Regions from separate parts of the Streptomyces sp. NPDC049954 genome, predicted to be linked through region 3. Evidence: riboswitches for the same ligand, from Rfam matches in the RefSeq annotation. Region 3 holds a riboswitch; each other region holds the start of a gene.

Region 1 (6,308 bases), on a different contig from region 3:
TTAGCATCGAGACCAGACGGACGTACAGCAGCCGGACGTACAGCCGACAGCCCCGCCGACAGCGACGGACGGGCGGGCACCGGGTTACGGGGAGACGAGGTAGGGACGATGGCGGTTCGGGAGATATTCGCGGGTATGCCGTGGTGGGTGAAGTGGGTGGCCGTGCCCGTGGTCGCCCTCGTGATTTTCGGTGGCCTGATCACCTCGATCCTCAGTTTCGTGATCGGTCTGCTGTTCAAGGTGCTGGTTTTCGTGGCGGTGGTGGGCGTGCTGATTTACGTCGTACGCAAGTTCAAGGACTCGGGTTCGTCCTCCGGCCGTTACTGACACGGGAACTCGCAGGGCGGGTCCGGCCGCTGTCCGGCAGGCAGGCAGGCAGGCAGGCAGGCAGGCAGGCAGGCAGGCAGGGCGGCTCGGCGCGCAGTCGCGTGGCCGCGCCACCTCGGGGGCCTGTCGTCAGAGACAGGTGCCCCGTCCTTGCGGCGGCCTGCGGGCACCATCCCGCAGTCCCCGCGCAGGGCGTGCCGAGGGGCGAGGACGTGGGCCCGTTCGCCCACCCGGGGGAAGTTTCCTCGCTCCGCCACCATCCGACAGCGCCAGAGGCTACAGTCCGGACACCGGCGTGGGGCCCGACTCCGCAGCCGCTTCCTGTGCCTCCTCGGCCCATGGCGGGGAGGCTGTACTCGCGCCCTGGAAGTGACCCTTGGCCACGGTTGACCGCACCTTCACCGAACTCTCCGGTTCGGGTGCCCTCTTCGAGCCCCTCGTGGCGCACACCGTTCTCGGACGGCGCCCCGAGGGGCTCGCCGTCCGTTCCAGGCGTCACACTCCGCGATGTTCGGGCCGCCGCTGCCGCGGCGGACTTTCCCTCTGCTCCGTAGGCGGCCCGCTGGGGCAAAGGAGTGAACGTGCGGTGTCTCTAGGGCGCGGCGCATACGCGATCTGCCAGGGGGCAGCCGGAATACCGGTGATCGGTCGTGGGAGTTCCGGCCTGCTCGGCGAGTAGGTTGCGGACAGTTTTCCCCGCAGGTTTGTTCTTCAATCAGTATCTGTGGTGTCACTCACTGTGATGTGATGTGTGCACTGAGCAATGTGTCAGGAGTGTCAGGGGTCTGAGCCCCTGATCAGGTGACGGCAATCGACGGGGTTGGCGATGCGCGAGTCCGTACAGGCAGAAGTCATGATGAGCTTCCTCGTTTCCGAGGAGCTGTCCTTCCGTATCCCCGTCGAGCTTCGGTACGAGGCCGACGATCCGTACGCCGTCCGGCTGACGTTCCATCTCCCGGGGGACGCTCCAGTCTCCTGGACCTTCGGGAGAGACCTGCTCAGCGACGGTATCGAGGAGCCGTGCGGAGACGGCGACGTACGTGTCGCCCCCGTCGAACTCGACCCGCTGATGGACGCGGAGCCGCCGGCCGACATGCACATCCGGCTGCAGGTCGGAGCCGATCACGCGCTCTTCCGGGTGAGCATGGCGCCGATCGTCGCGTTCCTCGACCGCACCGACCGGCTTGTTCCGCTGGGTGAGGAGCGCGCCTCGGCGGATTTCGAGAGTCACCTCGACGACGCCCTGCACCGCATCCTCGGCGAGGAACAGAGCGCGGGCTGATTCCGGAGGTCGGTAACGGACCTCGGGGCCTGGAGAGAGCCGATGGGTCTTGGCGGAGAAGTCAAGGGTGCCAAGGGCCGCATCGGACTCGGTCTGCTGCGGCCCCGCTGCCGCGCGGGACACCGGCGCTCGTGGCGAGCGGAGCGCGCGATCTTCCACCGGCCGTCTCACCGTTTGCGGCGTCGGCCCCCGCCACCGAGCACCGCGCCGCGCAACGGGCCGCGGTCCGGGCCGGGCACCGTCGGAAGGTGCGGGGACACCGAGGTGCCCTCGGGCTCCGGGTGGGGGCGGTCGGCCGAGACGACGAGCGTCGCCAGCGCCGTGGTGACCGGGACGGAGGCCACCAGGCCGATGGACCCCACCAGTGTCCGGACGATCTCCTCGGCCACCAGCTCGCTGCCCGCGACCGTGCCGACGTCGCTCTGAGCCAGCGAGAAGAGCAGGAGCAGCGGCAGAGAGGCTCCCGCGTACGCCAGCACCAGCGTGTTGACCACGGAGGCGATGTGGTCCCTCCCGATCCGGATACCGGCGCGGTACAGAGCACGTCGGCTTATCGTCGGGTCGGCCTGCCTCAGCTCCCAGACGGCCGAGGTCTGCGTGACCGTCACGTCGTCCAGCACGCCGAGCGAACCGATGATGACGCCGGCCAGCAGGAGCCCGCTCATGTCGATCTGGGGATAGAGGCCGTGGACGAGCCCGGTGTTGTCGTCGGTGTTGCCGGTCAACGCCGCCCACCCGATGAAGAGCGAGCCGAGCAGGCCGATGAGCAACAGAGACACCAGGGTGCCGAGGACGGCCACCGAGGTGCGGGCCGTCAGCCCGTGGCAGAGGTAGAGCGCGAGCAACATGATGGCACTCGCCCCCACGACCGCCACCACCAGGGGATTCGACCCCTGCAACACCGCGGGCAGAATGAAGAAGGTGAGCACGAGGAAGCTCACGGCGAGCGCCACGAGCGCCATGACCCCCCGCAGTCGGCCGACGGCGACCACCGCCAGCGCGAAGATCCCGGCAAGCAGCAGCATCGGCAGCTTTCGGCCGACATCGGTGACGGAGTACTGGAGTTCACGGGGCGCGTCCGGCGCGTAGGCCAGAACGACTTCCTGGCCTACGTGCAGTCGGCGTGGGGAGTCGGGCTGGACCAGCTCGTTGAAGGTCCGCCCGTGATCCTTGCCCTCGGTGACCTCGACCTTCGCCTGTTCGCAGACACCGTCCGCGTGCCCGCCGTTGCCCGGTACTGCCCCCGACGAGCCCTCGGAGGGCCCGGCCGTCCCGGAACCCGTGCCCGACGCACCGTTCGACGCCGTCCCGTCCTTGCAGCCGATGTGCGTGATCCCGACGACCTTGCCGGCCACGGTCTGCCGGTCGAAGCCCACGCCTGAACGCCCGTGCTCGGGCGGCTCGCCGGGCCACAGCGTCACGAGCCCCAGGACCACGGCAGCGGTGAACGGCACGAGCACGGCGGCGATGACCGTGCGCAGTCTCCTTGAGCCCGGCGCCGCCGGGCCGTGGTGATGGCTGTGGCCGTGGGAGGAGTCGTGGCCGAGATCGGTGGGGGGTCGTGTCGTCACCGCCCGATCATCGCAAGAACGGCACACGCCCTCTGTTCAGCACGCCCGGGAGGGCGTTAGCGTGAAGCCGCGATATGTACACGCGGGAGCTCGGAGCACCGGGCTGAGAGGACGCTGAACTCCGTACGGCCGGGACCCCGGCGAGAAGTGCGGGAAGGCTGCGTCGACCGCCGAACCTGTTACCGGGTAATGCCGGCGTAGGGAGTAGGTCTCATGACCACATCGGACGCGCACACCCCTGCCTCCGCGAAGGAGAGGCCCGCGAGCGAACAGCCGAGGCCCCCGCAGAGTGAACGCACCATCGGCTGGCACAAGGCGTACGTCGAGGGCTCACGCCCCGACCTGCGGGTGCCGGTGCGGGCCGTGCACCTGACCAACGGCCGTACCGTGACCTTGTACGACACCTCGGGCCCGTACACCGACCCGACCGCGAGCACCGACGTACGCGGTGGGCTCGCACCGCTCAGGGAGAACTGGATCGCAGGCCGCGGCGACACCGAGACGTACGCGGGGCGGCCGGTGCGACCGGAGGACGACGGGCTCAAGCACACTTCCCCCCGGGGTGGGCTCCGCAACCTCGATGCGGTCTTTCCCGGGCGCCCCCGGCAGCCGCGCCGGGGCAGGGGCGGACGCGCCGTCACACAACTCGCCTACGCCAGGCGGGGGGAGATCACCCCGGAGATGGAGTTCGTCGCGCTGCGCGAGAACCTCGAACCCGAGGTCGTCCGGGCCGAGCTGGCCGCCGGGCGTGCTGTGCTGCCGGCGAACGTCAACCATCCCGAGACCGAGCCGATGATCATCGGGAAGCGGTTCCTGGTCAAGGTCAACGCCAACATCGGCAACTCCGCGGTGACCTCCTCGATCGAGGAGGAGGTGGAGAAGATGACGTGGGCGACCCGTTGGGGTGCCGACACCGTCATGGACCTCTCCACCGGACGGAACATCCACACCACGAGGGAATGGGTGCTGCGTAATGCGCCGGTCCCCATCGGCACGGTGCCCCTCTACCAGGCGCTGGAAAAGGTCGACGGCAAGGCTGAGGAGCTGAGCTGGGAGATCTACAAGGACACGGTGATCGAGCAGGCCGAGCAGGGCGTGGACTACATGACCGTGCACGCCGGCGTCCGGCTGCCGTACGTCCCGCTCACGGCCCGGCGGAAGACCGGCATCGTCTCGCGGGGCGGCTCGATCATGGCCGCCTGGTGCCTCGCCCATCACCAGGAGTCCTTCCTGTACGAGCACTTCGAGGAACTGTGCGAGATTCTCGCGGCGTACGACGTGACGTACTCGCTCGGGGACGGGCTGCGGCCCGGCTCGATCGCGGACGCCAACGACGAGGCGCAGTTCGCCGAGTTGCGGACGCTCGGTGAGCTGAACGCGGTCGCCCGTCGACACGGCGTCCAGACGATGATCGAGGGCCCCGGACATGTGCCGATGCACAAGATCAAGGAGAACATCGACCTCCAGCAGGAGATCTGCGAGGAGGCGCCGTTCTACACGCTCGGTCCGTTGACCACGGACATCGCCCCCGCCTACGACCACATCACCTCGGGCATCGGGGCGGCGATGATCGGCTGGTGGGGTACCGCCATGCTCTGCTACGTCACGCCCAAGGAACACCTGGGCCTGCCCAACCGGGACGACGTGAAGACCGGGGTGATCACGTACAAGATCGCCGCCCACGCCGCCGACGTGGCCAAGGGGCATCCCGGGGCGCAGGACTGGGACGACGCCCTGTCGGAGGCGCGCTTCGAGTTCCGCTGGGAGGACCAGTTCAATCTCGCGCTCGACCCGGACACCGCCCGTGAATACCACGACGAGACGCTGCCGGCCGAACCGGCCAAGACCGCGCACTTCTGCTCCATGTGCGGGCCGAAGTTCTGCTCGATGAAGATCAGCCACGACATCACTGAGCAGTTCGCCCCGGACCTCCTCGAAGCCCGTTCCGCGAATGCGGAGTTGAGTCAGGACGAGATCGACGCCGCGATGCTGGAGAAGTCACGTGAGTTCGCCGCTTCGGGGGGCCGCGTCTACCTGCCTCTGGCGGAGTAAGACACCGAGAAGCGGGCCTGAGGCGTCTGCCTGCAGTGGTGGCTGAGGATCTCAGCGAGCCGACAGCCAGTCAGAGGGGCCCTGTCGTCATGACGGGGCCCTGGCGCCCGCCCGCTTCCGGACACGATTCCTCTGGCGGGCTGACGTCTCCTTCTGCCTGTTTGGGAGAGGGCGCAGAAGGACGTTTCACGTGAAACACCGTGGAGTAGGTGTTTCACGTGAAACATCGAGATGACGCTGGTTTCACGTGAAACATCGCCTCATTCCGGTCAAGCGATCCCTCTCCGAATAGGGGGGCGCTCCCACATCAGGCACCCGTCCCGGCGCAGGGGATGGTGCATCGAAGCGATCTCGTCGTGCGTCGGCCGGGCCGCCGTCATTCCGGGCGGTGGTCCGGCCCGCCGTAGTCGGGGCTGCTGAAATCGGGGCTGGAGTAGCGGGGCCGGGTCCCGGATTCACCATCCGATTCCGGGCCGCTGAAACCGGGCCGGTGATAACCGAGGCGAGGCATCCGTTGCTGGGAGGGCGGGGTCGGTCCTGGATGGGCGGGAACGTGCCCGGCTTCCGTGCGGGGAGCGTCGTCGAGATCCCGGAAGAACGGCAGGAGACCCTTCTCCAGCAGCGCCTGGTGCCAGGCCGCACGCGCGGCGGCGACCTCGGGTGTTTCCCCGGCGAGCCCACTTCCGTCCTCCGAGGACTTGGCGGACGAGTTGTTGCGCAGAGCGGTGAACAGGAGCGCGGCGCCGGCGATCAGGATGCCGAGGGCGGCGAGGACGGCGAAGACCCACCCGGCGGTGAGCAGCCCACTCGCTATGGCGGGCTCGGGGGTCAGGAGCTTCAGCAGGTAGCCGGCGAGGAGGAAGATGACGGCGGCGACCGCGGCCAGGAGAGGGGCGAGTACAGCCACCATGGCTGTCGCTCCGGCCCCTGCGGACTCCGTCACCTCGCTGAGTGCGGCGGCGATGCCGTTCGGTGTCGCCTCGGTCGGCGTCTCGCCGTTCTCGGATCGGGGTTCGGTGCTGATGCGTGCCGGTTCGCGGGACCGCTCCCGTGCGTTGACGTAGTGCTGATATTCG
Region 2 (6,308 bases), on a different contig from region 3:
CGGGACCGCCTCGCGCCGTTCGGCTTCCGGCCCCTGCACGAGCAGGTGCTGCCCTCGGGTGCCAGGGCCTGGACCGTCGTACGGGAGCCGGCGAACGCCTGACCTCCGCCCGGGCCGGGCACGGGCTCGGCCACCGGGGAGTTCCGGCCGACCGGCCGGAGCGGGTGACCGGGCGGGCGGCCGGAGCGGGTGACCGGGCGGCGCTCGGCGGGGGCCGGGCGTTCGCGAGGTGTCCGGCGGGAGCACGCCCCGCTCAGAGCAGGCCGAGTTCCCCGATCTCGCCCGGTTCCTTGGTGACGGCGCGCTGCCGTTCGGCGGGGCTGCCCCGGGTGAGCAGGTCCTCGGCCGCCGCCGTGACCCGTTCCCGGTCGCCCGCCGAGTCCAGGGCGGGCCCCACGTGGTCGAGCAGGGCGCGCACCACTTCGGCGGCGGGGACGGGGGTGCCGCTCACCGGGTGGACCAGCGGTCCGCCGAGACCGTAGCGGGCGGCGGTCCACAGGGACGCGGCCACCTCGTGGTCCGGCACCCGGGGCGCCCGTGTGCCGGCGGCCTCGGCCCGCAGGGCGGTCGTCACCAGGGCACGGACGAGGCCCGCCTGGAGGACGACCTCCTCGACCGTCGGCATGACGTCGGCGACCCGGATCTCCAGGGTCGGCACGTGCGAGGAGGGCCGGGCCAGCCAGTAGGCGTTGGTGGCGCGGACGGGCAGCACCCCGGTGCCGTACAGCGTCGCGTAGGTCGCGTCGTAGTGCTCCGCGGACTCGAAGTACGGCGGGATCTGGGTGGTGGGCCAGCGCGAGAGGACCATCGTGCGCCAGCTCGCGAAGCCGGTGTCGACGCCGTGTTCGTACGGCGAGTTGGCCGAGAGCGCGAGCAGGACGGGCAGCCAGGGACGCAGGTGGTTGAGCGCGGTGACGGCGGCGGAGCGGTCCACGACGCCGACGTGGACGTGGCAGCCGCAGGTCTCGGTTCCCCGGGCCAGCAGCCGGTACAGGTCGGCGACGTTGCGGTAGTGCGGCGCCTCGCTCTCGGGGCGCGGTGGGGCGGGGCGCGGGGAGGTGCCGTTGGCCAGTACGCGGGCCCCGGCCTTCTCGGCGGCCTCCACCAGGCGGGCCCGGGCCGCGGCGGTCTCGGCGCCCAGAGAGCGCAGATCCGGGCAGACCGGGGTGGTCGTCTCGATCATGCTGGTCAGCAGTTCGCGCTGCGGGGCGGTGGCCGCCTCGTCGGGGTGCAGTCTGCGGTGGGCGGTGAGCAGGTCGGCGGCGCCCTCGACCGGGACGAGGGTGTCCGGGTCCACGAGGAGGAACTCCTCCTCGACCCCTAGGGTCGGCGGCGCGTCGGCCGGGGCGCTCATCGCGGGCCGCCCGGGTGGCGGTGGAGCATGAACACTTCTTCACTGATCATGCGTGGTCCTCCGGGTGGGGAGCGGGTGGACGGGCCCGGGCGCGGGGCGCCGGGGCTGGGGGCGGGTTGCGGTCGCTGAACGGGACTGCGGTGCGGGCAGGGCGTACGCGGGGACGGTGCGGGGCGGCGGCCTCGTGCCGGTGTTCCGGGCCGGCTTCGTGCCGGGGGCCCGGGCGGCGCGGACAGTGCCTTCCACTGTCCCGCGCGCCGTGCGTGCGGGACAGAGCGCATCCCGGGCGCCCCGGCGCACGGAATCCTCACCTCCGGGCACCGGGTGCACGACCGGAAATCGCGTAGCGGCAGGGGCCGCGAGGCCGTGTCCGGGGTGGTCACGACGCCCCGGCCGTCCCACCCGTCCCACCGGCGGCCGTGGGTCAGGCGTTACGCTTGCCCGCGTACCGGACACGGGGTGCCCCGCTCGGGGGCTGAGATCACACCCGTCGAACCTGAACCAGCTCGTACTGGCGGAGGGATGTCTTTCATGTCGTTGCCGCACGTCTCCGACGGCTCCTCGCAGCAGCACACCACCGCGGAACGCTCCGTCTTCGACGGCCGGATGCCCTCCGCGCCGGGCGATCTGCGGATGGAGGCGCGCGGGATCACGCCGGTCCCCGAATCGCACCGCTACGGCGGGCCCGGCCGGCTGTTCACCGTGTGGTTCGCGCCCAATCTGACGATGACCGGGGTGTTCACCGGCACGCTGGGCGCGGTGCTCGGCCTCGACGTCGCCACCGCGCTGGCCGCCGTCGTGTTCGGCACCCTGCTCGGCGCGGTGCCCGCGGCCTGGCTCGGGACCTGGGGCAGCCGGACCGGGGCGGGTCAACTCCCCTTGTCGACGCTGGCCTTCGGGAAGGCGGTCGCCCTGCCCGGGATACTCCAGTGGCTGTCCTCGGTGGCCTGGGACGCCCTGATCGGCCTGTTCGGCGGTGACGCGCTCGCGCGGCTGCTGGGCTGGCCGTTCTGGATCGGGGTGCTGGTCATGATGGCGGGCCAGGGACTGGTCGGGGCGCTCGGGTACGAGGCGATCCACCGCCTCCAGAGAGTCATGTCCTTCGCGCTCGCGGTGGCCTTCGTGGTGCTCGCGGTGAAGCTGCTCGACGGGGCCGATCCGGTGACCACGAGCGGCGTGCACGGCATGGACCGCTTCGGGGCGATCGTGCTCACCTCGACGGTCGCGCTGAGCCTGTCCCTGTCCTGGGCGCCGTACGCGAGCGACTTCAGCCGCTACCTTCCGCGCGAGACCTCCCGGCCGCGCATGTTCTGGTTCACGCTGCTCGGGATCGGGCTGTCCTTCGTCGCGGTGCAGTCGCTCGGGCTGTGGGGTGCCTCGGTGTTCACCGACCAGACCGCGAAGGGCGTGGACGAACTGCTGGGCGGCGGCGCGCTCAGCGCTTTCGGGCTGCTCGCGGTGGCGCTCGCCGCGCTGTGCAGCAACGCGATGAACGACTACAGCGGTTCCCTCGCCCTCCAGACGGTGGGGGTGCGCATCCCGCGCCCGCTCGCGGCGGTCCTCGCGGCGGCGCTCGGGTTCCCGCTGGTGCTGTGGATGCACGCGGCGGACACGGCGGCCCGCTTCCAGAACGTCCTGCTGTTCGTCGGGTACTGGATTCCCGGCTTCGTCGCCGTCGTGGCCGTCGACTGGCTCGTCCGGGCGCGGGAACGCGGCGGCGCCCCGGTGGACCTGGCGGCCGAGACGGCGCGTCCGCAGCCGTCCTGGCCGGCCCCGCTGGCCTTCGTCGTGGCCTTCGCCGCCGCCGTCCCCTTCATGAACACCTCGCTGTACGTCGGTCCCGTCGCCGAGGCGCTGCACGGTGCGGACCTCGCCTACTACGTGGCCTTCGTCGTCGCCCTGCTCGTCTACGTGCCGCTGCGGTCGCGCCGCCCGGGCCGTGCCTGAACCACCGAACGACCGGAGAGTCCCCATGCCTTCGCCGAGCCCCGCCGACCTGCTCCCCTTCACCCGCGAGGCCCTCGACCGGGTGCGCGCCCGGGAGCCGCTCGTGCAGTGCCTGACCAACACGGTCGTCACCAACTTCACCGCCAACGCGCTGCTCGCGCTCGGCGCGGCGCCCGCGATGGTCGACATCCCGGTGGAGGCGGGGGCCTTCGCGCGGGTCGCCTCCGGTGTCCTCGTCAATCTCGGCACGGTCCACGCCGAGCAGCGCACGGCGATGACCGAGGCGGCGCACGCGGCGCGCGCGGCGGGTACGCCGTGGGTCCTGGACCCGGTCGCGATCGGCGCCCTGCCGGTGCGTACGGCGCTCGCGCACGAGCTGCTGGCCCTGCGGCCGGCCGTGGTGCGGGGCAACGCCTCGGAGATCATCGCGCTCGCCGGGGCGGGCGGGGGCGGGCGCGGCGTGGACTCGGCGCAGGACGTCGAGGCGGCGGCGGACGCGGCCCGTGAGCTGGCCCGTTCCTCGGGCGCGGTCGTCGCGGTGTCCGGGGCGGTGGACCTCGTCACCGACGGCGAGCGCACCGCCCGGGTGGCCAACGGCGACGCGTTGCTGACCCGGGTGACCGGTGGCGGCTGCGCGCTGGGCGCGGTGATGGCCGCGTACGCCTCGGTGGACGGGGACCGGTTCGCGACGACGGTCGCGGCGGTCGCCGCGTACACGGTGGCCGCCGAGATCGCGGTGCCCCGGTCGGCGGGCCCGGGTTCCTTCGCGGTGTCCTTCCTCGACGCCCTGGCGGGGCTGACCGGGGCGGACCTCGACCGCCGGGCGGAGCTGTCGTGACCGGGCCGGGCGGGGGCGTGGCAGGGCGGCCGCCGGTGGACCTCTCGGTGTATCTCGTGACGGACGCGGCGCAGTGCGCGGCCCGTGGCCGGAGTGTCGCCGCGACCGTGGCGCTCGCCGTGGCGGGCGGGGTGACGGCGGTGCAGGTCCGTGAGAAGAACGCGGCGGGGCGGGCGTTCCTCGACACCGTGCTGGCGGTCGCGGCCGTCCTGCCGGAGCGCGTCGCGCTGATCGTCAACGACCGTGTCGACGTGTTCCTCGCGGCGCGTGCGGCGGGCGCCCGGGTCACCGGCGTGCACGTCGGCCAGTCGGACCTGCCGCCCGAGTCGGTGCGGGCGCTGGTGGGCGAGGAGGCGGTGCTCGGGCTGAGCGCGGCGACCCCGGCGCAGCTGCGGGCCGCCGCCGCGAGTACGGCCGGTGTCGACCACGTGGGCGTCGGGGCGCTGCACGTGACCGCCACGAAGGCGGACGCGCCGCCCGCCCTCGGCCACGAGGGCTTCGCTCGGCTCGTGGCGCTCGGCGCACCGCCCGCCGTGGCCATCGGCGGTGTCCTCCCGGCCGATCTGCCGCCGCTGCGGGCGGCGGGGGCGGCGGGTGCGGCGGTGGTGTCGGGGATCTGCGCGGCAGCCGACCCGCGCGCCGCCGCCGAGGAGTACGCGCGGGCCTGGGCGTGCGGGACGGCGACGGGCGGCGGCTGAACGGGGGAACTCCGCGCGCCCCGCCCGTGCGGCCGGTGCGGGAGCGAGGTGTGGGCGGCCGGGCCGGGGGCACAGGGAGCGGAATGCGAAGGACTTCCGCTGTTCCCCTTTCCGGGACGTCCGCCGGTTCCCCTTCCTCCGGAAGGATCGCCGGGGCCGCGGGCGCGGTGGCGGCGACGGCTGTCGCGGGCTCGCTCGCGGTGGACACGGGCAGCGCCTGGTACCGCGGGCTGAGCCTGCCGGCCTGGCAGCCGCCGGGCCCCGTGTTCGGTGCCGTGTGGACGCCGCTGTACGCGTCCCTGGCCTGGTCCGTCTCCCGCGCCCTCGACCGCACGGAGCACGGGCGGGACAGAAGGCGGACCGCCGCGGCCTTCGGGGCGAACCTGGTGCTGAACGCCGGCTGGAACGTTCTCTTCTTCCGGGCGCACCGCCCGGTGGCGGCGACGGCGGGCGCCGGACTGCTCGCACTGTCCTCGGCGGATCTGGCGCGCCGCGCCCACCGGACCGATCCCGTCGCCGGGGCCGCCCTCGTGCCGTACGCCGCGTGGTGCGCCTTCGCCACGGCCCTGACGGCGCGGATCGCCCGGCTCAATCGTTGAGTCCCGTCCCGCTCCCCCACCGGTACGGGAGCGGGACGGGACTCGGCTGAGGGATGTCCGGCCGGTCCGGTGACGGCCCTAATCGGCGGCCGGGTCCGTGATTCCGGGGTCGGCGTTCTTCACGAGCATGGCGAACTGGTCGTGGAACCAGTGGCCGGCCAGCGGCGCGTCCGGCAGGGCACCGGTCTTGTTGCCGCCCGACTCGGGGTCGCTGTAGTCCGGATCGCACATCGGGTCGGGCTGCTTGCCCTCCTCGTTGTCGATGTCCTCGCTCGCCCCGTCGGACTCCCCGGGCGGTTTGCCCCAGACGTAGGCGTCGAGTCCGGCGGCGGGCGCGGCCTGCGGCGGGGCGCCGAGGCCGGCCCCGGACACGTTGCACCACAGCCCCCGGTGGGCGCGGCGGTCCGTCTTCGACTCGTCGACGTAGGTGTCGACGTCGGTGCTGGTGCTCTGCGCCGTCGGCCGGTCCTCCCCGTTCCAGCCGTTGCGTGAGGTGTCGATGAGCATGCCGGTGCTCTCCGGCCGGCCCTGGGCGAGGAGTTCGCGTCTGACGGCGGTGGTGAAGGTGGCCTCGTCGAAGTTCGGGTTGTACTCGTAGAACCGGCCGCCCTTGACCTGTTGGCCGCCCACTGTCGCGTCCGGGTCGGGGAGGAAGGGCTCGGTGGTGGGCGTGTAGTTGGAGACGTTCGTGACGAGTCCGTCGACGCTCGCGGGGCCGGACTCGGTCCCCCGCACCACGTCGGTGTACAGCTCCACGGTCTGCTGGAGGTTGTTGTCCCAGCCGAGCCAGCCGCGGGCAGTGCCTGGCCCGCGCCGCACAGGGCGAGCGCGGTCACCGCGGCGAGCAGGGCGGGGCGGGCGCGGAAAATGGG
Region 3 (6,308 bases):
GAGTGGTCTTCCCGGAACTCACCGAGGAACGCCGCAAGGAGTACATCAAGGTCGCCCGCACCAAGGGCGAGGACGCGAAGGTCTCGATCCGCGCCGTACGCCGCAAGGCGAAGGACGCGCTCGACAAGCTGGTCAAGGACAAGGAGACGGGCGAGGACGAGGTCCGTCGCGCGGAGAAGGAGCTCGACGACACCACCGCGAAGTACGTCGCGCAGGTGGACGAGCTGCTCAAGCACAAGGAATCCGAGCTGCTCGAGGTCTGATGAACGACTCTTCCTGGGGCGCGCCGTCCCGCACCGGATACGGCGAGCCGTGGCCCACCCCCGGACAGGGGCCTGTCCAGGGGGTTGCCTCGGCGGGTCCCGTGTACGAAGGGCAGGACGTCCAAGAGACTCGGCCCATGCCCATCGTGCCTGACGTACCCGCGAGCGGCGGAGACCAGGATGACGACCGGGGGACCGCTCGGCTGAGGGGTCCCCTGTTCCGCGACGAACTGCCGCAGGAGCCCATGGAGAGCGAGCCCGGACCCCCGTCGCACCGTGCACCGGACCCGGCGTCCGCTCCCGCGGGGCAGCCCACGCCGCAGAAGAAGAGCGCGGGCCGTGACCTGGGCGCGGCCATAGGGGTCGGCCTCGGCCTCGGTGTGGTCGTCGTCGCCTCGCTGTTCATCGTCAAGGCGGTTTTCGTCGGTGTCATAGCGGTGGCCGTCGTGGTCGGCGTCTGGGAGCTCACGTCGCGGCTGTCGGAGCGCAAGGGCATCAAGGCTCCGCTGATCCCGTTGGCCCTGGGCGGCGCGGCCATGGTGATCGCCGGCTACGCACGAGGCCCCGAGGGCGCGTGGGTGGCAGTGGCGCTGACGGCGCTCGCCGTCCTCGTCTGGCGTATGACACAGCCCCCGGAGGGCTATCTCAGGGACGTCACGGCCGGCGTGTTCGCCGCGTTCTACGTGCCGTTCCTGGCGACCTTCGTGGCCTTGATGCTCAGGGCGGACGACGGCGCCTGGCGGGTGCTGCTGTTCCTCGTCCTGACCGTGGTGAGCGACACCGGCGCCTACGCGGTCGGATGGCGCTTCGGCAGCCACAAACTCGCGCCCCGTATCAGCCCCGGCAAGACGCGGGAGGGGCTGATCGGCGCCGTGACCTTCGCCATGGTCGCGGGCGCCCTGGGCATGCAGTTCATGATCGACGACGGGGCGTGGTGGCAGGGGCTGCTGCTCGGCCTCGCGGTCGCCGTCAGTGCCACCCTCGGTGACCTGGGCGAGTCCATGATCAAGCGGGATCTCGGGATCAAGGACATGGGTACGTTGCTGCCGGGGCACGGCGGCATCATGGACCGGCTCGACTCGTTGCTCCCCACCGCTCCCGTCGTCTGGCTGCTGCTGGTCCTCTTCGTCGGCTCGGGGTGACGGGGCGCGCGTTACGCTGAAAGGGTCCGCCATTCATGTGGTGGGCCCTTTTCGTGTTCGCGGCCCGGGGCCGTCGCCCCGTACGGGGCGCGTCCTGCTGCCCCGTTCCCCGTCCCCGAGGCGTCCGGCACCCTTCACGGCGTGCAGTGCGCCGCACTGAGGAGTTTCCGCCCATGGCCCCGCCCGTCCCGGGAGAGCTCACCTTCGTCGCACCGCGCGGAGCCAAGAAGCCGCCCCGTCACCTGGCCGACCTCACCCCCGCGCAGCGCAAGGAGGCGGTCGCCGACATCGGCGAGAAGCCGTTCCGCGCGAAGCAGCTCTCCCAGCACTACTTCGCCCGCTACGCGCATGACCCGCAGCAGTGGACGGACATTCCGGCCGCCGCACGTGGAAAGCTTCAGGAAGCGCTGCTGCCGGAGCTGATGTCGGTTGTCCGGCACATCTCCTGCGACGACGACACGACCCGCAAGACGCTGTGGAAGCTCTTCGACGGCACCCTGGTGGAGTCGGTGCTGATGCGGTACCCGGACCGCGTCACCATGTGCATCTCCTCGCAGGCCGGCTGCGGCATGAACTGCCCGTTCTGCGCGACGGGGCAGGCCGGTCTCGACCGCAACCTCTCGACCGCCGAGATCGTGCACCAGATCGTCGACGGCATGCGGGCCCTGCGCGACGGGGAGATCCCCGGGGGCGTCGCCCGTCTCTCGAACATCGTCTTCATGGGGATGGGCGAGCCGCTCGCCAACTACAACCGTGTGGTCGGCGCCATCCGTCGTCTCACCGATCCGGAGCCCGACGGTCTCGGGCTGTCGCAGCGTGGCATCACCGTGTCCACCGTCGGCCTCGTCCCGGCCATGCACCGGTTCGCCGACGAGGGCTTCAAGTGCCGGCTCGCCGTATCGCTGCACGCCCCCGACGACGAACTGCGCGACACCCTCGTCCCCGTCAACACGCGCTGGAAGGTGCGGGAGGTGCTGGACGCCGCGTGGGAGTACGCGGAGAAGTCGGGGCGGCGCGTGTCCATTGAGTACGCGCTCATCCGCGACATCAACGACCAGGCGTGGCGCGGGGACCTGTTGGGCCGTCTCCTCAAGAACAAGCGCGTCCACGTCAACCTCATCCCGCTCAACCCCACCCCGGGTTCCAAGTGGACCGCGTCACGCCCCGAGGACGAGCGGGCTTTCGTCGAAGCCATCGCCGCCCACGGTGTGCCGGTGACGGTGCGCGACACGAGGGGGCAGGAGATCGACGGGGCGTGCGGCCAGCTCGCGGCCGCGGAACGGTGACCTGCGCCACCGGATGCTCCCAGCGGTAGGGTGGCTGCGTACATTCGTTCCGTACTCGTCCGTCTGAGCGGCGTCGTGGGTACGGGGCGGAGACAACTTCACACATTCCGACAGGGGAGCGCCACAGCGCTGAGAGTGCGGCACCACGTCCCGTCACGGGGCGACCAGGTCGCAGACCCTCTGAACCTCGCCCGGGTCATTCCGGGTAGGAAGTTCGGTCATCACTCATGCTGTTGCGCCATGCCCACCTTCCGGCCGGGAGGTGGGCATGGCCGCGTCTTCTCCTGGTCACCCAGGAGGAATTCAGTGCGCATCACGATCACGAAAAGGATTGCCGCGAGCGTCGCGGCCACGGGCCTCGGCATCGGCGCCCTCGCGGGCTGCGGCTCGGACGGGGGCAACGGGGACGACAAGGCGAAGGACAAGACCGTCACGCTGGTCACTCACGACTCCTTCGCCGCGTCCAAGAGCGTCCTCGCGGCCTTCCAGCAGAAGACCGGCTACACGGTGAAGGTCCTCAAGAGCGGCGACGCCGGCCAGGCCGTGAACCAGGCGGTGCTCACCAAGGGCAATCCGCAGGGTGACGTCTTCTTCGGCGTCGACAACACGCTGCTGTCCCGCGCCCTCGACAACGGGCTGTTCCAGCCCTACGAGGCCAAGGGACTGAACCGCATCGGGACCGACGTCCAGCTTGACGGGGCAAGGCACCGCGTGACTCCCGTAGACACCGGCGACATCTGCGTGAACTACGACAAGAAGTACTTCGCGCAGAAGAAGCTCGCCCCACCCCGCAGCTTCGCCGATCTTATGAAGCCGCAGTACAAGAATCTTCTGGTCACCGAGAACGCCGCGACGTCCTCGCCCGGCCTCGGCTTCCTGCTCGGTACGACGGCGCAATACGGCGACGACGGATGGCAGGGGTACTGGCGCAAGCTGAGGTCGAACGGCGTCAAGGTCGTCGACAGCTGGGAGCAGGCGTACAACGAGGAGTTCTCCGGTTCGGCCGGAGGCAGGAAGGCCGGTGGCGACCGTCCGCTCGTGGTCTCCTACGCCTCCAGCCCGCCCGTGGAGGTCCTGTACGCCGACCCCCGGCCGAAGGACGCGCCCACCGGTGTGGCGTCGGGGACCTGCTTCCGGCAGATCGAGTTCGCAGGGCTCCTCGACGGTGCGGCGAACGAGGAGGGTGGCAAAGCACTGATCGACTTCCTGATCAGCGGCAGGTTCCAGGCGGACATGCCGCTCAAGATGTTCGTGAACCCTGTGGTGAAGGGCACCGAACTGCCGGAGCTGTTCTCCAAGTACGACGGGACGGCGCAGGGCGCGCACACCGTCGCGCCCGAGGCGATCGCTGAACACCGTGAGGCGTGGATCAAGTCGTGGACCTCACTCGTCGTCAAGTGACCGGCTCGACGGGCCCCGGGGGCACGGAGGCGGATACCGCGTGCTCCGACGGTGCGGAGTCGCGCTCGCTGCCGCGGCAGCAGGCCGATCCCCCCGCGCTGTCGCCCGCCCCGTCTATGGCCCCGTCGCCGTCAGAGAGGGCCCTGTCGCTGTTTGGCGCCCCGTCTCCGCAGAGGCGGCCGGACGGTGTCGCCGCGCGACGTGCTCACCTTCGCGACGCTGCGGCACGGCTCGGGCTCATGGCCGCACCCGTCGCGTTCTTCGCCTTGTTCTTCGCCTACCCGGTGGCAGCCATCGTCGGCCGTGGTCTGAAGACGTCCGGGGGATGGCAGTTCGGAAGGGTCTTCGACGTACTGGGGCAGGGCGACGTCCAGGAGGTCCTGTGGTTCACGACCTGGCAGGCGTTCGCCTCGACGGTGCTGACCCTGGTCGTCGCGCTGCCCGGCGCCTACGTCTTCGCCCGCTTCGAGTTCCCCGGCAAAGAGCTGCTGAGGGCCGCGGTGACCGTCCCGTTCGTGCTGCCCACCGTCGTCGTGGGTACCGCCTTCCTCGCGCTTCTTGGGCGCGGCGGCCTCACCGACGAACTGTGGGGAATCCGGCTGGACACCACGGTCTGGGCGATCCTCCTGGCGCACGTCTTCTTCAACTACGCCGTGGTCGTGCGCACCGTAGGGGGGCTGTGGGCCCAACTGGACCCGCGACAAGAGGAAGCGGCACGTACCCTCGGCGCTTCGCGCTGGGCGGCGTTCCGCACCGTGACCCTGCCGGCTCTCGCTCCGGCTGTGGCCGCGGCGGCTCTCATGGTGTTCCTGTTCACCTTCACCTCGTTCGGCATCGTCCAGATCCTGGGCGGACCCGCGTACTCGACCCTGGAAGTGGAGATCTACCGGCAGACGGCGCAGCTGCTGGATCTGCCCACCGCGGCCGTGCTGACACTCCTCCAGCTCGCCGCCGTCGTAGCCATCCTGGTGGCCCACTGGTGGACCGTCCGACGCAGTGAGACCAGCTTGAAGCTCGTCGACGCCGCCACGACCACTCGACGCCCCCGCGGCGCGGGAGAATGGACGCTCTTCGGGGCGGTGCTGGGTTTCATCGCCCTTCTCCTCGTCCTGCCCCTGGCGGTTCTGGTCCGACGGGCCTTCGACGGTCCCGAGGGGTTCGGGCTCGGCTACTTCCGTGCGCTGGCCTCGGCGGACGGCGGACTGTTCCTCGTGGCGCCTCTCGCGGCGATCGGCAACTCGCTGCGCTACGCCGCCGTGGCGACGCTGATCGCTCTGGTCGTGGGCGGGCTGGCCGCTGCCGCTCTGAGCCGCCCGACGCGCGGGCGGAGGGACCCCCTTGTCGACGCCCTGGTGCGAGGGTTCGACGGGCTGCTCATGCTGCCGCTCGGCGTCTCAGCCGTGACCGTCGGATTCGGCTTCCTGATCTCGCTCGACAAGCCCCCGCTGGACCTGCGTGCCTCATGGTTCCTGGTGCCGCTGGCCCAAGCCCTCGTCGGTGTCCCGTTCGTGGTGCGGACCATGGTGCCGGTCCTCCGCGCGGTGGACCAGCGCCTGCGCGAGGCGGCGGCCGTACTCGGAGCCTCGCCCTGGAGAGTGTGGCGGGAAGTGGATCTGCCCATGGTGCGGCGGGCTCTGCTCGTCGCCGCAGGCTTTGCCTTCGCCGTGTCTCTCGGCGAGTTCGGAGCGACAGTGTTCATCGCTCGGCCTGACGCTCCGACGTTGCCCGTCGCGGTCTCCCGACTGCTCGGGCGGCCGGGCGACACCAACTACGGGCAGGCCATGGCGCTCTCGACGGTGCTGATGGCGGTCTGTGTCGTGTCCTTGCTGGTACTCGAACGGATCCGGCCACGCGGCACGGCCGCTGTCCCCGGCGGTCACGCTCCGGTCGACACCGACGCCGCGTCCATGACGCACCGTCGGCGGGCGCCATGGCGCGAGGACGGGGCCTCGGGGAAGGCCGACGAGACGGGGGCACGGGGCCGCGCTTTCGTCCTGTACGGCGGTGACACCACCGGTCCCACCGGTGACGAGAAGGAGCAGTCATGACCGAGCGGGACACGGCGCCGGGCACGTTTCCTGCGCGCACCGAAGCGCTGGAGAAGGCGGCCTTCGCCCGATGCGACGGTGCCGTGAGGCAGGGGACGGTGCGGGACGCTCTTCCGTCCGTGCCCCGCGCGAACGCTGCACGGGGCACGGACGGGCTGCACAGCGCGG

What was found. Region 3 has a riboswitch for thiamine pyrophosphate ahead of AB0J21_RS31630 (thiamine ABC transporter substrate-binding protein). Riboswitches for the same ligand answer to the same signal wherever they lie in the genome.
Region 1: another riboswitch for thiamine pyrophosphate. It lies ahead of thiC (phosphomethylpyrimidine synthase ThiC); the one in region 3 lies ahead of AB0J21_RS31630 (thiamine ABC transporter substrate-binding protein).
Region 2: another riboswitch for thiamine pyrophosphate. It lies ahead of AB0J21_RS01355 (cytosine permease); the one in region 3 lies ahead of AB0J21_RS31630 (thiamine ABC transporter substrate-binding protein).

What each region holds. Positions count from the first base shown of each region.
Region 1 covers NZ_JBFALS010000018.1:50,605-56,912, forward strand. The annotation lists gene AB0J21_RS30095 (DUF5326 family protein) at 109-327, shown strand; gene AB0J21_RS30100 (SsgA family sporulation/cell division regulator) at 1,154-1,609, shown strand; gene AB0J21_RS30105 (YibE/F family protein) at 1,777-3,180, opposite strand; TPP riboswitch at 3,253-3,401, shown strand; gene thiC (phosphomethylpyrimidine synthase ThiC) at 3,394-5,232, shown strand; gene AB0J21_RS30115 (hypothetical protein) at 5,609-6,308, opposite strand, start outside.
Region 2 covers NZ_JBFALS010000001.1:315,083-321,390, forward strand. The annotation lists gene AB0J21_RS01345 (hypothetical protein) at 1-102, shown strand, start outside; gene AB0J21_RS01350 (glutamate--cysteine ligase) at 254-1,354, opposite strand; TPP riboswitch at 1,800-1,894, shown strand; gene AB0J21_RS01355 (cytosine permease) at 1,886-3,301, shown strand; gene thiM (hydroxyethylthiazole kinase) at 3,327-4,139, shown strand; gene thiE (thiamine phosphate synthase) at 4,187-4,837, shown strand; gene AB0J21_RS01370 (TspO/MBR family protein) at 4,921-5,436, shown strand; gene AB0J21_RS01375 (glycoside hydrolase family 6 protein) at 5,515-6,255, opposite strand.
Region 3 covers NZ_JBFALS010000021.1:81,704-88,011, forward strand. The annotation lists gene frr (ribosome recycling factor) at 1-263, shown strand, start outside; gene AB0J21_RS31620 (phosphatidate cytidylyltransferase) at 263-1,405, shown strand; gene rlmN (23S rRNA (adenine(2503)-C(2))-methyltransferase RlmN) at 1,579-2,691, shown strand; TPP riboswitch at 2,794-2,921, shown strand; gene AB0J21_RS31630 (thiamine ABC transporter substrate-binding protein) at 3,004-4,092, shown strand; gene AB0J21_RS31635 (iron ABC transporter permease) at 4,332-6,140, shown strand; gene AB0J21_RS31640 (ABC transporter ATP-binding protein) at 6,137-6,308, shown strand, end outside.